4 regions of the Nocardia sp. NPDC059240 genome follow, and region 4 is predicted to be linked to each of the others. Evidence: riboswitches for the same ligand, from Rfam matches in the RefSeq annotation. Region 4 holds a riboswitch; each other region holds the start of a gene.

Region 1 (4,209 bases), on a different contig from region 4:
GGGTCCAGGTTTCCGAGTTCCCGTGCGGTGCGCTCGGTTTCACGGCGCTTGCCGCGCTGCCAGGCGATCAGCATGCCCGCCCCGCCGAGGACGCCGACCAGCGCGCCGACACCGAAACCGACCTCGATGGTGAGCGTGGACAGACCCGGGAAGAACACCGCCGCGGTCAGCGCCAGCGACAGCAGCACCAGCGACCACACGATGATTCCGGCGACGATGTTCTGGCGCACCGTGTTCACCCACGGCCCGAGCACCGCCTTGTCATTGCACAGCAGCACCAGGAACACCGTGGCCGAGGGCAGCAGGACACCGGCCAGCGCCTGCACGCCCTGGGTCAGCAGACCCAGCACATGGTCGGGGCTGAAGGACACCGCGCCCGCGACGGCCAGCAGCGCCGCGTAACCGAGGTAGAACGCCGGTGCCTCACTGACCTTCCAGTGCAGCGAGTGCCGCTTGCCGAGGGTGTCGCCGAGGGCGTACGTGGTGGCCAGGCCGACCGCGTTCGCGCCGATCAGCGAGGCATCCAACAGCAGCATGGCGAACAGCGCGCCGACCGTGGTGCCCATGTGATCGTGCAGGGACTGGGCCACAGCCCCGGCGTCGGTGAAGTTGCCGACCGCGTCGGTGCCCGCGAGACCGAAGGCCGCCGCGGCCATGATGGCCACCGCGCCGACCATGACGACCACGATGCCGACCCACAGATCGATGCGCTCGTAGCGGATCCAGCGCGGCGTGATGCGCTTGTCGACGATATTGGACTGCTGGAAGAACAGCTGCCAGGGCGCGACCGTGGTGCCGACGATGGAGACGATGAGCAGCAGCAGCGTCGAGTTCAGCCCGCCCGGGAAGGACGGCAGGAACCCGTGCGCCACCTCGGAGACCTTGGGGTGCACCAGGAATGCCAGCGGGAACATCACGATGTTCAGCGCGATCAGCCCGAACAGGAACCGCTCCCAGCGCCGGAACGAGCCGCCCGCCACCATGGCGAACAGCGTCACCGCCGCCAGCGGCACCGAGATCGCCTTGGGCAGGCCGAAATAGTTGAGCGCCATCGAGACACCGATGAACTCGGTGACGATGGTCAGCGCGTTCACGATGAACAGGTCGCCCACGCTGAACGCGCCCCAGAACTTGCCGAACCGATCGAAGATCAAGCGCGCGTGCCCGACCCCGGCGACCGCGCCGAGGCGCACCACCATCTCCTGGTTCACGTACAGCACCGGGATGAGCAGCACCAGCGTCCAGACCAGCGCCATGCCGTAGTTCTGTCCGGCCTGCGCATAGGTGGCGATGCCGCCGGCGTCGTTGTCGCCGACCATCACGATCAGGCCGGGGCCGATGATGGCCAGCAGCATGCGCAGGCGCTGGCCGCGGGTGCGGCCCTCGAGGGTGTCGTGCTGGCCGATGGAGCCCAGCGCGCCGACGATATCGCCGACGTGCGCACTGTCCATGACAGCACCGGTGGGACGGGCATCTACTGCGCCGGCGGGTGCGGCGACGGTGGTGGAGCGGCGGGAGCCGTTCGCGAAGAAGGCCATGGCCCTTCCCTCGCTTTCGATCATCGGGTGTATCGGCATGCGGAATACACCCGGCCGCCAAGCGATTTCGGGCACGGTGAACCGGTTCGAGGCACACGTCGGTCCGCGACCGGCGTCGGGACGACGCGGGGCGGAGCGGTGTGGGAACGGATCAGCCGGTGACCGGAATGCGGCAAGCCGGGGACGTGGGGATTCGGAAATCCATACTCGGATACGGACTATCGCCGGAACTCATTGTTCGTCCCTCACCTCCTTGCCGCCGGGACGTACGGGGACGTCGCTGCCGGGTGACCACCGTGTCACCGCCTGTGATGTCGCATCGCGCACGGCAAGAGGGGATTCGGGCACACACCTGTGGCGTCGCCCCGCACCCCTCTCGTCAGAGCTTCGGCACTGCACGACGTATCCGGGGGCTCGCGGCCCGGGGAAGCCACTTCGGATCACCCCTTAATCCGGGGTGATCTGTCCTAACCCTGGGCGTCTCTCGACGTCGTCGGATCAGTGGCCTGTGTTCGTACAGGAGCCTCGCCTAGCGAGGTGCTGACTGAGCAATGGTGGGCCTGGTCCTGGACGTTGTCAAATCCGGTCCGGTCGGTTCTCCGGAATCTTCTTGCGCCGCAAGCCGGTCCGCGGACGGTGTCGGTGACCCCTTTTTGAAATCCAGGTGAACGGCAAGAATATTCGCCGCGCAACGGGGTCTGAATATGTGTATCGAGTCACTAAAGGGCAAATGTCCATTGCTGCCCCTGAGAACAGACTTAAAGTTTGCTTGTCAATAACTGAACCTGCGATGAGTTCTGATGACGCGGGCCTATTAAATCGAGGTAAATCAAGTGCGCAAGAGCGGATTAGCCGCGGTTACCGCATTGGTGGCCGCCGTCACAGCAATTACAGCGGGAACGGTGAATGCCGATCCCACCACCGGTGATGTGGGTGCCATCCACTACACGGCATCGGCCACCGACCGGACCGCGACCATCACCACCGATATCGGATCCATGGACGTCGACAACGGCGTCTTCAAGATCCACGGTGCCGATGGCTCGGTAGTTGCTGGACAAGAACTCACCTTCCGTGTCGACGATTTCGTATTCCCCATCGCGGCCGAAATCCGTGGCCTGACCGCCACTCTGACACCGCAGTTCGATATGCAGCACGCCGTCTATCAGCCGGTCGCCCTGCCGTTCGAGGACACCGCTCCGTGGAAGACTCCGTACGACCGTGAGCAGGCGGCCTGGAACCGCATGAAGGACACCATCTCCGTCGGCGCGACCATCGGCACGCTGGTCGGCGGCATCGGCGGCGCGGCCGTCGGGTGTGCCCTGGGCGGCATCGCCGTGGGAGCCGGCGCGTCGCTGGCCACCGGCATTATCGGCGGTCTGTTCTTCTTCCTGCCGGGTGCCGTCGTCGGCTGCCTCGCGGGTGCCGCGGCCATGGGCGCCCTGGGTGCGATCGCGGGCATGATCCTCGTCACGGCCCCCGTCGCCATCGCCGCCGCTGTCCAGTACTTCACCACCATCAACCAGCCCTTCGTCCCGGCTCCGACGAAGTAGTCGCCGTGGGCTCGGGCCCCGGTCGTGTCGATGAGGGCGCGACCGGGGCCTTCGTCTATGCCGGGCCGTCTTCGTGGATCGGGTCGGGCAGGGTCCAGCGCTCAGCGCGCTTCGGATGCAGGTAGAGCGCGTAGTACAGGTAGCCCGCGGCCATGGCCGCCGCCGCGAACGCGATCTGCTGCCAGTCGTCGCGGCCCAGGCTGTAGGCCGAGTAGAGCATCACCGCGATGACGATCACCGGCGGCAACGGCCACAACGGCATGCGATAGCCACCCCGGATCTCGCTGCCTGCCAGCCGGATTCGCAGCGCCGAGAGCGCCACGAACAGATACACCAGCACCAGACCCGCACCGGTGGCCACGATGAGCCAGTGCATCGGCAGCAGTGCGGCGGCCAGCACCGCGAGCGCACCCACCACCAGGGTCGCCACCACCGGGGTGTGCAGGCGCGGATGCACCGCGCCCAGGGCCCGATCGATCGGATCCGGCCAGCTGCGATCGCGGGCCGAGGCGAACAGCAGGCGCGCGATCTGCAGGATGATCGCGATGACGGCGTTCACGATGGCGATCGCGATCCCCACGCTCACCGCGGTATTCACCGCCGAACCGCCACGGGCGGTGAGGAAGTAGTTCATCGGTGCGTCGCTGTGCAGCAGGTCGGTGAGCGACGGCGCGCCCAGCACCACGGCGGCCAGCGGCAGGATCTCGATGGCGACCGTGGCAGCCAGGCAGATCATGATCACGCGGCCGATCGTGCGGGTGGCGTTGCGCGTCTCCTCCGCGTAGTAGACCGCCGCGCCGTAACCGTTGTAGGCGAACAACGCCACCGGGATGAGCGTCGCCAGGGATCCGATGCCCACGTTCGCCAGGCCGTCCGAGCCGATGGTCTGCGCGTGCACGAAGGTGGCCGGACCGCGCTCGACATGTGTCGCGCCCAGCGCGACGAGTACCGCGATGGCCGAAACCTCCACGCACAGAAAGACTCCGGTGACCCAGGCGTTCGCCTTGATATTGAGCAGCGCGACCACCGTGGTCACCGCGATGACACCCACGCCGACCCATTTCCCGCCGAGACTGGGAATCGCGACGCTGAGATAGTCGCCGGTGCCGAGTGCGATC
Region 2 (4,209 bases), on a different contig from region 4:
ATCGTTCGATCTGGTAACCGAATTGGCCCGCGACCTGAACCTCGCGGGAAAGCGTGTCGTCTCGCAGCCAGGCATAGGTGAGGTCGACCGCACCACCGCCCGCGTTGACGGCGGTCCAGTCGCAGATGGTGGGCTCGCTGAGCCGCTTCATACCGGTGACATTGATGGCGCTCGCCAGCTTCTGATCTTCCAATGGTCCGCAACCGGCCAGGAAGTTCGGATCCGAGGACACGCGCGCATCGTCCTGTTTGCCCCCGTGCGAGCAGCCGGTCACCGTGGCGATCAGCAACGCCGCCACCGCGATTCGGGAGTACCAGCGTGCCATCAGCCCTGTCCCGCCTGTTGCAACGTGGCCGCGGCCAGCGCTTCGACGCCCGGGCAGGACTGGGTGTTCGAACCGCCGGGCACGGTGTGCCGCACCGTCCAGTCGATGAAGTCGGTATCGCCGAACGCGACCGCCACCTCACACCCGCTCGCGTCCCGCCATTCGATCCCGGCCTGCCCCGCGACCTGAACGGTGGCGGGCTTGCCGGTGGTCACCTGGGTGCGGCGTTCCTCGAGCGAACTGCCCCGGAACCAGTGGAAGATCACCGCGTCGCCACCGCTGCCCGGCTGCCATACGCAACTCAGGGCATTCACCGACACCCGAGCCGGATCGGCGAGCCCCGCCTGCCGCCCGACCTCCGCGTCCGACACCCCACCGCAGAGCCCGATCGTATTCGGTGACGCCAGTACCGCTTTGGGCGCGGCACTCGTGGTCGTGGCCGCCTGCGGCGTCGAGGTGCCGCCGCAGCCCGCGACCGCCACCCCGATCAGGGCGATCCCTGCCGCCACGCCCACCGCTCTCATCACGCCGACCAGCGTAGGCGAACGCCACCGGTCGTGCGATCCACGCCACGATCGAATATGAATTTTGACAATTCACAGGACATTAACTACGTTCGATGTCGCACCTCGATAGGCGAGGCTCCTGTACGAACACAGGCCACTGATCTGACGACGTCGAGAGACGCCCAAGGTTAGGACAGATTTCCCCGGATTAAGGGGTTATCCAAAGTGGCTTTCCCGCGGAAGCGGAATACGTCGCACAGTGCCAAAACTCTGACGAGAGGGTGTTCGTCCCGTTCCGGTTTCGCCGGACGACCTTCCCCCGTGTGCGCTGTCGTATCGCGTTCAACCAGTTTGAGGAGGTCGGGGCAGCCAGATGACGCCCTCTGACAGTCCGGAGTCTCCGGGCCGGCCCCTCCGCCTGCGAGCGGGCCACTAAACATATCGACGTCGCGTCGCCTCGACGCGCGTAAATCCACCGATATTCCGGTGCCGCACACTGCGCGGTTCCGTGATATTCGCATGCCGATTTCCGACTGAATTCGGAATTCCGCCAATGCCATATGCCGTCCGCGCAATCGTGCGCGACGGAATTCACCGCTGCCCGCAATACCGTGCCGGGCGGCGGCAGATGAGGGGACACCATCCTGATGAGAATTCGCATGTTCGCCTGGCTGGCCGCGTTGACCAGCGCCGCCCTGCTGACCACGCACGCCACCGCGCACGCCGAACCCGCGGCCATCGAGGCCCGGGCCACGATCGTCGATCGGACGGTCCAACTGCACACCGACGCGGGCTCGCTGCGGGTCGATCACGACCGCCTGCAGATCCTCGACCCCGCCGGGATCGTCGTGAGCTCGCTGCCGTTGCAGCTGGCCAAGCAGGGCACCATGTACCCGATCGATGCCCGAATCGACGGCAACACGGCCGTTCTCGCGCCGCGCCCCGACCGGGCCCGGCCGCTCACCGACGAGGAGCGCGCCCAGACCGAACAGGCCGTCGGCGCACCCGTGCGGACCTTCGATCTGAGTCCGATCAGCGACAGCGACAGCCCCGAGGATCGCTTCAACAATGCGATGGGCCACGTCAACACCGAGATCGGTGCGGCCGTCGCGGTGGCCACACTGCTCGGAGCCGTCATCGGCGGCCCGCTCGGGTGCCTGTTCGCCGGTGCACTCACCACCGTCGCGGCCGGTCCGGTGGGCGCGATCGTCGGCTGTCTGGCCGGGGCGGTCATCGGCGCGGGCATGGGGGTCGTGGTGTTCAACGTGCTCATCGGCGTGCCCGCGCTGATCGGGTCGGCGATCCACTTCTTCAATGTCGTGAACGCGCCGCCGGCCGCCGAATGAGGTAACAGACATGACTCTGCAAATTGCAATCCCCAACAGCCCCAAGACAACTCCCGAGGTCCGCCGGGCCCGCAACGGGCTGCGCCCGGCCGACTATCTGCTGCTGGCCGCCGGCGTGGTGCTGACGGTGTTGGTGGTCAAGCTCTTTCGCGACATCTCGGTGCCGTGGATGCCGGGCGACAGCCCCGACACCGTCTCCACCGATCCAGCGAACCTGCCCTACTACGCGGCGCGCACCACGCTGCGGATGTTCGCCGGGCTGGTCGCGTCCCTCATCTTCACGCTCGTCGTCGGCCAGTGGGCCGCGCACTCCCGGCGCGCGGAGAAGGTGCTCATCCCGTTGCTCGACATTCTGCAGTCGGTGCCGGTGCTGGCGCTGGTATCGATCACGGTGACGGCGTTCATCGCGCTGTTCCCGGGCTCGTATCTGGGCGCGGAGGCGGCGTGCGTGTTCGCCATCTTCACCGCGATGGCCTGGAACATGACCTTCGCCTACTATCAGGCCCTCCGGAATATGCCGCGTGAGCTGGACGAATCGGCGCGCATGATGCGGCTGACCCGCTGGCAGCGGCTGACCCGGGTCGAGATTCCCGCGGCCATGATCCCCATGGTCTGGAACGGCATGATGAGTTTCGGCGGGGCCTGGTTCATGCTGGCGTCCTCGGAGGTCATCAGCGTGTCCGGCAATGATCAGGCGCTGCCCGGCATGGGTTCGTTCATCGCCGCCGCGACGTCGGAGGCCGCGGTCGGCAAGCTCATGATCGGCGCTGTCGTCATGGTCGCCACCATCGTGCTGGTGAACGTGCTGTTCTGGCGGCCGTTCACGGCCTGGTCGGAGCGATTCCGGGTGGAGCACACCGAATCCGCGCAGGCTCCACGCAGTCTGGTGCTGGATCTGTTGCGGCGCACCACGATTCCCACTCGGATCGCGACCCGGTTGCGGCCGGTCGGCGAGGGCATCGATCGCAGCATGCGGATCTTCGGGCGCGCCACCCGCTCGCCCTACGACGCCAAGCGCGGCAGCCTGGCCGGGGATGCGGTGTTCTTCGCCGTGCTGTTCGCGGCGCTGGGCTGGGGCGCGTGGACGCTGGCCCGATACTTCGAGCGCACAGTCGGTTTCGCCGAGTTCGGGCCCGCCTCGCTGATGGGTCTGGCCAGCCTCAGCCGGGTGGCGGTGCTGCTGGTCTTCTCCACCATCGTGTGGGTGCCGGTCGGCGTGTGGATCGGCATGAATCCGCGCATCTGCCGGTTCGCGCAACCGGTGGTGCAGGTGATGGCGAGTTTCCCGGCCCAGTTCCTGTACATCTTCGTGGTCGCGGGACTGACCTACACCGGCATCTCGCTCAATATCGGCGGCACCGTGCTGATGGCGCTGGGCGCGCAGTGGTACGTGCTGTTCAACGTGATCGCGGCCGCCGGGCAGATCCCCACCGATCTGCGCGAGGCCATGGACGATCTGGGCGTGCACGGGCGGGAACGCTGGAAGTCGTTGATCCTGCCCGCGATCGCCCCCGGCTATGTGGTCGGTGCGATCACCGCGTTCGGCGGTGCGTGGAACGCCACGCTCGTCGGCGAGGTCGTCGAATCCGGCGGCACGCACCTGGAGGCCTTCGGTCTGGGCGCGTACATCACCAATGCCACCACCAACGATCAATTCGCGAAGGTGCTGCTCGGCACGCTCGTGATGTCCGTGGTGACCGTGGCCATCAACCGCCTGGTCTGGCGGCGACTACAGCGCACCGCCGAGACCCGGTACGCGCTCGTCTAGAAAGGAGGACGCCATGTCCGCACCCGTCATCACCGTGGATCGCGTCACCAAGAACTTCACCAACCCGTCCGGCGAACAGCTGGCGGTTCTGTCCGATGTCCGCATGGAACTGCGGGAGGGCGAAATCGTCGCGCTGCTCGGCAAATCCGGCTCCGGCAAGTCCACGCTCATGCGCATCATCGCCGGGCTGGTGCAGCCGTCGGCCGGGACCGCGCGGCTGCGCGAGACCGAGATCACCGAACCGAATCCCAGTACCGCCATGGT
Region 3 (4,209 bases), on a different contig from region 4:
CATGAACCGGTCGATCGGGTACACCAGCGGCCCGAGCGCCCGGCCCAGCAGCCCGGGAACATGGCTGCGGCGCAACAGATCCAGCATCAGGCTGCGCGGCGCGTCCGCGGATTCGGTGTCCTCCATGCGGAATCGCTCCGCCCACACCGTGAGCGGCCGCCAGAACAGTACATTGAGCCCGATGATCATCACGACCATCACGGCGATGGCCAGCAACACCCGCCCGATCTGCGAATCGGCGTTGGCGGTGGCGACATACGAGCCGATGCCCGGCAATACGTACTGGCGGTTGTTGACGCTGATGGCTTCGGCCGCGGTCAGGAAGAACCAGCCGCCGCCGAAACTCATCATCGCGTTCCACACCAGCGGGAACATGCCCGAGGGGACATCGACCCGCCAGAACCGTTGCCAGCGTGAGAGTCTCAGATTCCGGGCGGCCTCATCGAGTTCACGCGGCTGCGAGACCAGGCTGTGGTGGAACGCGAAGGTCATGTTCCACGCCTGCGAGGTGAAGATCGCGAAGATCGAGGCGCACTCGAGGCCCAGCGAGGAACCCGGGAACAGGGCGATGAACCCCGTCACCGTCACCGACAGGAAGCCCAGGATCGGCACCGACTGCAGAATGTCGAGCAGCGGCAGCAGCACTTTCTCCGCCCGCGGCAGCCGCGCGGCCGCGGTCGCGTAGACGAAGGTGAACAGGATCGACAGTCCCAGGGCCAGCAGCATGCGCAACAGTGACCGCGCGGCATAGTAGGGCAGCTCACCCGGATCGGTGGACACCGTTGTGGGCGCGGAATTCTCGTCGAAGGGCACGTGCATGCCCGCCGAGACCCGCACGATCAGCCAGATCAGAATGGCCGCGCCCGCGAACACCGCGATATCCGCCCACCGCGAGCGCGGCCTATCCAGCACGCCGCGGGTGGGATACGACCGCAGTGACGCGTTCACTGCTCGTCCTCCACCGGCATCGGAACCGTGCGCCACCCGACACTGGTCACCGACGGCTCCAAGCTCAACCGGCTCACCGCCGCCTCCATCTGCCGATCGTCGCGCCGGTCCCCGGTCAACTCCGCACGCACCTGCACCCGCCCGGGTTTGGTGTCGTGGCTCGAGATCGAATTGAGCTGAAAGTCGGTGCGCGTCAACGACTGCACCAGCAGCGCCCGCACATGCGCCTCGTGGTCGTCATCGGTGTCGGCGGTGAACGCATACAGGGCGACCTGCGCCTCGGGACCGTCGGTCACCGGACGATCCACCGTGCGCGCCACCGTGCGCAGCGCGGTGTTCACCACGACCACCGCCACCGTGCCCGCCACCGCGGTCGGATACATACCCGCACCCGCCAACGCGCCCACCGCGGCCGCACACCACAGGGTGGCGGCGGTATTGAGCCCGCGGATATTGAACCCGTCGCGCAGGATGACACCCGCGCCCAGGAACCCGATACCCGAAACGATCTGTGCCGCAACACGAGTCGGATCGGCGTCGCGCCCGCTGAAGCCGTGCGCGGACAACAGCACGAACAGTGTCGCCCCGGCGGCGACGAGCGCGTTGGTGCGCAATCCGGCCATCCGCGCCCGGAACTGGCGCTCGAACCCGATCACCGCACCCAACCCGACACCGGTGCCGAGGCGCAGCAGCATTTCCCACGTGGTCATTGCATTCTCCGAAACAGGGGAGGACGGCGCACGCTACAGATCAGACGCTCCCGATCGGACGCTACAGGGCGTGCGGTAGCGGGCGAGGGATTGCAGCGGTGTCGCCGAGTGAACGATTGGCTAACGGACTTCGATACGGTCCATCGGGCACGACCACCACCTCCTCGGCACAGCGCATACACATGCCAGGGGAGTGGGAACGGCGAAAACCGCCGATTCGGGTACCACCCCTCGTAAGACGTTCAGCACTCCACGGCGTAAACCCACCCGCGGGTGGGAGCCGGTCGGGGCTACCCCTTAACTCGGGGCAACCTGTCCTGATCCGGGGCGTCTCTCGACGTTCGGGATCGCCGGCCTGTATCCGTGAAGGAGCCTCAGCTAACGACGGCACCTTGCGGCGATGAGTAAACACCCGTGCCCGTCGATCGGCAAATCGATGTGACCGCCGTCGCGATGGAGGTGTTCGCGTGAACCAGCTCCCATCATTATTCCGACCGATCGGTCGGATTGTTACGGTGGGCAGGTCCGAACCCCGAACAGAGGAGCTCGCAGATGCCCATCATCAACGTCGGCTACCACCTCGGAGTGGTGGTCAGCGATCTTCGCGCAGCCATGGACGAACTCAGCGAACTGCTGGGCTCCGACTGGGGACCGATCGTGCCCAGCGGGCATCAGTCCGGGCCCGGCGACCCGGCCGATACCGCACCCCGGATGACCATCTCGCGGCAGGGGCCGCCGTATATCGAACTGCTGCAACGCACTCCGGGCACGGTGTGGGATACCCTCGGCCTGCACCACATCGGCTACTGGGCCGCGGACGCGCGAGCCGAATCCGAACGGATGGCCGCGCAAGGCTTCCCTCTCGAGGCGAGCGCCGTCGTGCTGCACGGCGACACCGAGCCCGGTGTCTACTACCACCGCACCGCCGACGGATTGCGCCTCGAACTGGTCGAATTCGGCCGCGGCGGACCGCCACTGGCCCAATATCTCGGCCTGCCCTCCGACTTCGAGATGCCGACCGATGCGGCCTGAACCGGCGTAATTCGCGGACTTCAGCCGCGATACACACCGCGATAGGCGTCGATGGTCTCGACCAGGTGATCCACGATCTGCTCACGCGTGGCGCGCAGCGTGCCGTTGAGCCAGGCCGAGAACATGCCCGCGTTGCCCGAGGCCATGGTGACCGCTGCCAGCCGCCGCTGCACGGGATCGTCGATATGGGCGAAGAGGTGGTCCTGGATCAGCCGGGTGAAGGCGGGCATGACCGCGATCGTGGTCTGCCCCAGCCCCGTCGAGGAATACGGCTCCACCAGGAACAGCCGCGATTTACGCGGATCCTCGAGGACCTTGTCCACCAAGGTTTCCGACAGCATGCGGTCGCGCACCGGATCGTCGACGACGGCGAAGGCGGTCATCGGATCCAGGAACTCCTCGGCGATCTGCCGGTAGAGCACGTCGAGCAGTTCGTCTCGGCTGGCGAAGGATTCGTAGAAGTAGCGGTCGGTCAGGGTGGCGCGGCGGCAGACCGCGCGCATGGTGACCGCGCCCGCCCCGGATTCGCCGATCAGATCCAGTGCGGCCTCGAGCAGCGCGGTCCGGCGCGCCTCACGGCGTTCGGTGAGGGTCGTTCCACCCCAGATGCGGGGCTCGGCGTCGGAGGGCGGTTGCTCGGTCTGCACCGGGTCAAGAGTAATGCCCGGGGCCGGGCGGGCATGCACACCCGGCCCCGGACCGATCGGTATTGATGAGCAGGCGGGTCAGCCGGTGACCACGCAGGCGCTGCCCAGATTGATGCCGGTGCCGACTGTCACCAGCGCCCACTGCGACCCGTTGTAGGACCAGGCCTGCACATAGTGCTGCCCCTTGGCCGTCGGCGTCCAGCTCGAGGTGGCGGTGCCGCCGGTGCCGAGACTGAACTGCTGCGGGTTGAAACTGCCCGACGCGCTGTCGTAGAGCCAGACGTATTCGTTGGGACTGCCGTTCACGGTGACCGTGTAGGAGCAGTTGGTGCCGTAGCCGCCACCGATGCTCGAACCGGTGGCCACCGTGACGCTGGTGACGTACGCCCCGGCGTCGGGTGCGGTGAGCACGAGTGCCGCGCCGGCGGCGGCGAAGGCGGTGAATGCGGTGAGGGCCGACTTCCGTGACCGGATCATCGTCGATCATCTCCCCAGATGAGGGTGAATGCGGGATCTGCGACGCCGTTGGCGCATAAGGGAAGTGTCAGCGTTCAGGGGACCCGACACGCGCGTATCGGACTACTCGTCCGGTAGTGACCGCCGCCGCGGCAGCCGCCATGATCGCCCGCAATCAACGGGTTTCGCCGCAATCGACGCGAAAACCTCGACGCCCCTAACGATCCCCTAATTCGTCCGTCCGATTCGCCGAATAGCTAACGTGCCGCTAACGTTCCGATTGTCCGAATCAGTGGGGAGCGGCAACGCGCAGACGCCCCCGCCGACGGGCACGGCGAGCCGGCTTCCCCGCGGCTCGCACCCGCGTTCCCGCCAGCACAGCGGGTGCCGCGAAACCCGGCGTCGCCGAACCGGAC
Region 4 (4,209 bases):
GAACATTGGCGGATGCCGCCCCTGGCCCTGCTCGAACCGGTCACCTGGTCGGCCGGTACCAAACTCGGGATGCTGGCGTTGCGTGGCTACCTCGTGATCGGCGCGATCCTGTTGGTGGTCAAGGCGGTACAGCTCGGTCGAGGCTGACCGCCCACCCGGCTACGCGGCGAAGGTGCCGGACTCCGCCGCCGTGTCGATCAGCTCGGCGGCGGTGCGCTCCCAGGGTGCGGGGCGGGGGAAGTAGTGCTCCAGGAAGCACCGCACCCGCGACGTGCGGTGGGATTCCTCCACCTCGGGGAAGCTGCTGTCGTTGAGGCAGAAGAAGTCCGCGTCGCGGCGCACCGACAGGATGCCGAGCTGATCGAGCCCGTCGAAGGTCGTGGTGTCGACGTAGCGCACCCACGCGGTTTCGTGCCGTACCGCGCGACCGGTCAGCAGGGCGTAGTAGTGGAAGAGCGAGTTCGTCACCGAGATATCGGTGCTGGAGCGGAACGGGCTGGCCTGTGTCCGGGCGAAATCCGCGGGGAACTCCCGCTCCATCTCCAGCAGCACGCTGCGGCGCAGCGGGGTCGGCGCGTGTTCGAGGTGGCGGGTGATCACCTGCCCGAATCGATCCTGCAGCAGTTTCCGGTTCACGCGAGCCCCGTTCTCGAATCCGCTGCGCTGCTCGGTGTTCGGCCCGGTGCCGATGCGCAGATCGGATTCGACGAAGCGGCTGATGCCACCGGAGGTGAAGAACATCTCCGGCGACACGGGACGCCCGAAGAACATGTCGTCGTTGGCGTAGATGAAGTGCTCGCTCAACCCCGGAATGTGTTGCAGCTGTGACTCGATCGCGTGCGAGTTGAAGGTCGGCAGGCTGCTCGGATCCGAAAAGTGTTCTGCCGCACGAACAATCGTCACCTTCGGATCGTCGGCGAGCCAGCGCGGCGGCGTCGAATCGGTGGCGATGAAGATGCGGCGCACCCACGGCGCGTATTCGTGCACGGATCGCAGCGCGAAGCGCAGCTCATCGATCTGTCGGGTGCGCGCCGGTGCGGCGTCGCCCTCGCCGAAAGCGACGCCGACCGCGGCCGCGGTGCGTCGCGCGGCCAGCGCCGGGTCATTGCCGTCGACCCAGGAGAACACGAGGTCGATGGGGAATCCGATATCGCCGGCGTGCGGCTCGAACATCCCCTCGGGCGACACCCAGTCGCAGCCGAACCGCCGGATCGTGGACAGTTCCAGGTCGGCGGCGGGAAAACTGGTGCGGGTCAAGGCATTCGGGCGTGGACAACGCACTTCCTCGGGGCCGAAATCCCAGTACTCGATCGTGATGGCGCCCGGGCCGCCGTCGACGCGCAGCAGCGGCGCCACCAGTCCCCGGAACTGCTCGCCCAGCGCGAGCGCAGGGGTGCCGTCCGCGGTCCTGATCAGCAGGAAACGGATATTGTTCGCCAGCAGGACACCGCGGGTGAGCAGCAGATTCTCCACCGGGGTCCGCTCGGTGCCGCCTCCGGCCACCGGAACGCAGGTCATCAGGTTCTTCATTCGTACACCTACCTAGGGACTGGACAGGTCTCAGTGAACGCACGAAGGAGTGTTTGCGCGAAAGCCCATGTGCCGCGCGCAACCCCACACGTTGAGCTTCGGCACTGAACGACGTATCCCGACCGGAAATTCGGCGGGAAGCCACTTGGGATCAACCCTTAAGCCGGGAAGATCTGTCCTGATCTTGGGCGTCTCTCGACGTCGTGAGATCAGTGGCCTGTGTTCGAAAAGGAGCCTCACCTAACGAGGTGCACCACAAACTATAGCCACATCGGCAGTAGGCGCGCCGGTAAGGGCGGTCACACGGATTGACTTCCAATACATGTGATGTCAAGCTACTGCCCAATTCAGTCGGGTGACTTCCCGGACAACGGGAAATGTCATGCAGTGCCGCAGCCCTGATCTGAGGGGCTAGCGAAACAACGAATTCCGATGCGACCTGCGTAGTCGGCAGGCCGCGAATTCGTGCACCACAAATCCCGACTCGAAGCACGAAAGCAATACTCATGCGCATCCATACCGCCGGCGCGATCGCGCGCCCCACCAGCGCATTTCGGCCGTGGCGGCTGAGTGTCGCGGCGGGCCTGCTCGCCTTCGTCGCCGCGCAGGCCGCGCCCCTCGCGGCGTCGGCCGCGCCTGCGAGTCCCGCGTGGCCCGCGGTTCCGGCCACGTTGCCACCCGCGGAACTGGCCCGGCAGATGCAGTCCGCGATCCAGGACGCCTCTCCCGGTACCGAAGTCGGCATCGATGTCATCGACACCGGTACCGGCAGTGTGGTCGCGGCCCTCGGCGCCGATCAGTCGTTCTACACCGCATCCGTGGTCAAATTGCTGATCGCGCTCGATGCCCTGCACGGCCAAGGCCCGCAAGCGAATTCAGCCGACCCCGCCCGGCTGGAACGCATGCTCGCGACCAGTGACGACGACATCGCCGACGAGCTGTGGTGTACGGGCGGCGGCACCGACATCGTGAGCCGCATGATCGACCGGATCGGTCTCACCGGTACCCAACTGCCGGAGGACTCCTCGGAATGGGGCGAAACCCGCACCACCCCGGCGGATGTCGTCGCCATCTACCACTACCTCACCACCGCGGTCCCGGAACCGGACCGCCAGGTCATCCTGAACGGCCTGCTCCACAGCACCCGAATCGCCGCCGACGGCACCGACCAGTCCTTCGGCATCCCCACCGTCTTTCCCGGTGTCCCCACCGCGGTCAAACAGGGGTGGATGATGATGAACGCCTCCACGACCATGAACACCACCGGCCTCGTGGCGGCCGCTCCCAACCAGCCCCTGCGCTACCTGGTGGTCGTCCTCACCACTCAACCCGCCGGAATCAGCTGGAGCGCAGCCGGTTCCGCCGTCACCGCCGGTCTCACCGTGCTGCGCACGGCGCCATCCACCACGGTCGCCTAGCGCCCGGTGTTCACGGCAGGTCCGGCATTCGCTCGTCGATGCCGGTGAGCAGGTGGCCGGGCGGGGTGTGCCAGCAGGCGATCAGCAGGGCGACACCGTGGCGTTCACGACGCAGGTATTCGTCCCGATGGGTGCGAGTCCAGGCCGGCTCGGTGCGAGCGGCGACGGTGATGGCGACCGCGGCGCCGGCGAGTTCGTATTGCAGATCGCGGCGCAGGCGCATGGCGCGCGGGTTGTCGGGTGGGGTATCGCGCAGCAGTGCAAGCAGTTTCGCCGAGGCGGCAGAGACGCGACCCTGCATCCACAGCATGCCGCGACGATGCGCGCGCGGAGCGATCAGCCAGAGCGCCGCGATGGCGAGCGCCGCGCCGATCGCAGTCTCGAGCAGGCGATCGCGCAGCAGCGGGGTGAGGTCGCCGGTGAGATCACCGCGCACGCCGACCAGCAGTGCGGCGGGAGTGATGAACGCGGCGGCGAGCGCGTAGTTCCCGGCGGCCAGGAAGTCGATGAGAAACAGCAGCACGGTGAGCACGACGATGACCCAGAATCCGCTGGGAGACAGTCGGATCAGGCCGCCGAGCACGCCGATGCCGAGTACGGTGCCCGCCAATCGGTGCAGCGCCCGGATGGTCCCGTCCGCACGTGCGGGCGCACCACCGAGGACGAGCGCGACCGTCAGGATCGCCCAATCGGGCCGGTCCAGCGGCAGCGCGGTGCACAGCACGGCCGCCAGCGTCGCCGCGACGACGAGTCGTGCGGTGGTGATCGTCGCCCTCGAGTGCGGTGACCAGGTCCGGGCGAGGAGGTAGCCGGGCCCGGGTCGCGACAGCGGGATCGCGGTGTCGTTGGGGAGGAAATCGGGGTTCACGACTCCCGCGAACCGGCGATTGGCGGCGAGTAAGGCCGTCACGAGTGGATCCTCGGGTATCGCGACGGTGCCCGCGTCGTGCAGGGCGGCCCAGGCCGCGACGAGTGCCGCGGTGGCTTCCTGCCGATCGGCCACGGCCGGTCGTTCGAGAGACCGGTCGATCGCGGCGATGGCGGCGGCGACCGCGTCTTGCTGCGGCTTGTTCGGATGCCACAACCACCCGGACATGGAGACGACCATCGAGCCGGCCACTCCGGCCGCGGGCCAGCCGAGCACAGTCGCCAGTGCCGCACCCGATTTCACACCGCTGAATCCGACATCGCAGAGCATCACCGCGAACGCGCCCATCGGCGGCGTAAGCATCAGGGAGTGTCCGACAAAGGTGGCGACCGC

The links. A riboswitch is a leader RNA that binds a small molecule or an ion and turns the genes downstream of it on or off. The one in region 4 is predicted to bind magnesium.
Region 1: another riboswitch for magnesium. It lies ahead of ACFXHA_RS16460 (NRAMP family divalent metal transporter); the one in region 4 lies ahead of ACFXHA_RS19950 (stealth conserved region 3 domain-containing protein).
Region 2: another riboswitch for magnesium. It lies ahead of ACFXHA_RS26385 (hypothetical protein); the one in region 4 lies ahead of ACFXHA_RS19950 (stealth conserved region 3 domain-containing protein).
Region 3: another riboswitch for magnesium. It lies ahead of ACFXHA_RS00435 (MgtC/SapB family protein); the one in region 4 lies ahead of ACFXHA_RS19950 (stealth conserved region 3 domain-containing protein).

The regions. Positions count from the first base shown of each region.
Region 1 is NZ_JBHZAC010000004.1:387,453-391,661, reverse strand. It holds gene ACFXHA_RS16460 (NRAMP family divalent metal transporter) at 1-1,538, opposite strand, end outside; M-box (ykoK) riboswitch at 1,903-2,082, opposite strand; gene ACFXHA_RS16455 (hypothetical protein) at 2,372-3,091, shown strand; gene ACFXHA_RS16450 (APC family permease) at 3,147-4,209, opposite strand, start outside.
Region 2 is NZ_JBHZAC010000007.1:277,298-281,506, reverse strand. It holds gene ACFXHA_RS26395 (DUF3558 domain-containing protein) at 1-325, opposite strand, end outside; gene ACFXHA_RS26390 (DUF3558 family protein) at 325-849, opposite strand; M-box (ykoK) riboswitch at 947-1,119, shown strand; gene ACFXHA_RS26385 (hypothetical protein) at 1,479-2,177, shown strand; gene ACFXHA_RS26380 (ABC transporter permease) at 2,188-3,945, shown strand; gene ACFXHA_RS26375 (nitrate/sulfonate/bicarbonate ABC transporter ATP-binding protein) at 3,959-4,209, shown strand, end outside.
Region 3 is NZ_JBHZAC010000001.1:91,999-96,207, forward strand. It holds gene ACFXHA_RS00430 (ABC transporter permease) at 1-948, opposite strand, end outside; gene ACFXHA_RS00435 (MgtC/SapB family protein) at 945-1,658, opposite strand; M-box (ykoK) riboswitch at 1,878-2,051, opposite strand; gene ACFXHA_RS00440 (VOC family protein) at 2,211-2,690, shown strand; gene ACFXHA_RS00445 (TetR/AcrR family transcriptional regulator) at 2,711-3,337, opposite strand; gene ACFXHA_RS00450 (hypothetical protein) at 3,416-3,814, opposite strand.
Region 4 is NZ_JBHZAC010000005.1:257,492-261,700, reverse strand. It holds gene ACFXHA_RS19955 (Nramp family divalent metal transporter) at 1-147, shown strand, start outside; gene ACFXHA_RS19950 (stealth conserved region 3 domain-containing protein) at 160-1,530, opposite strand; M-box (ykoK) riboswitch at 1,607-1,785, opposite strand; gene ACFXHA_RS19945 (hypothetical protein) at 2,037-2,948, shown strand; gene ACFXHA_RS19940 (FUSC family protein) at 2,959-4,209, opposite strand, start outside.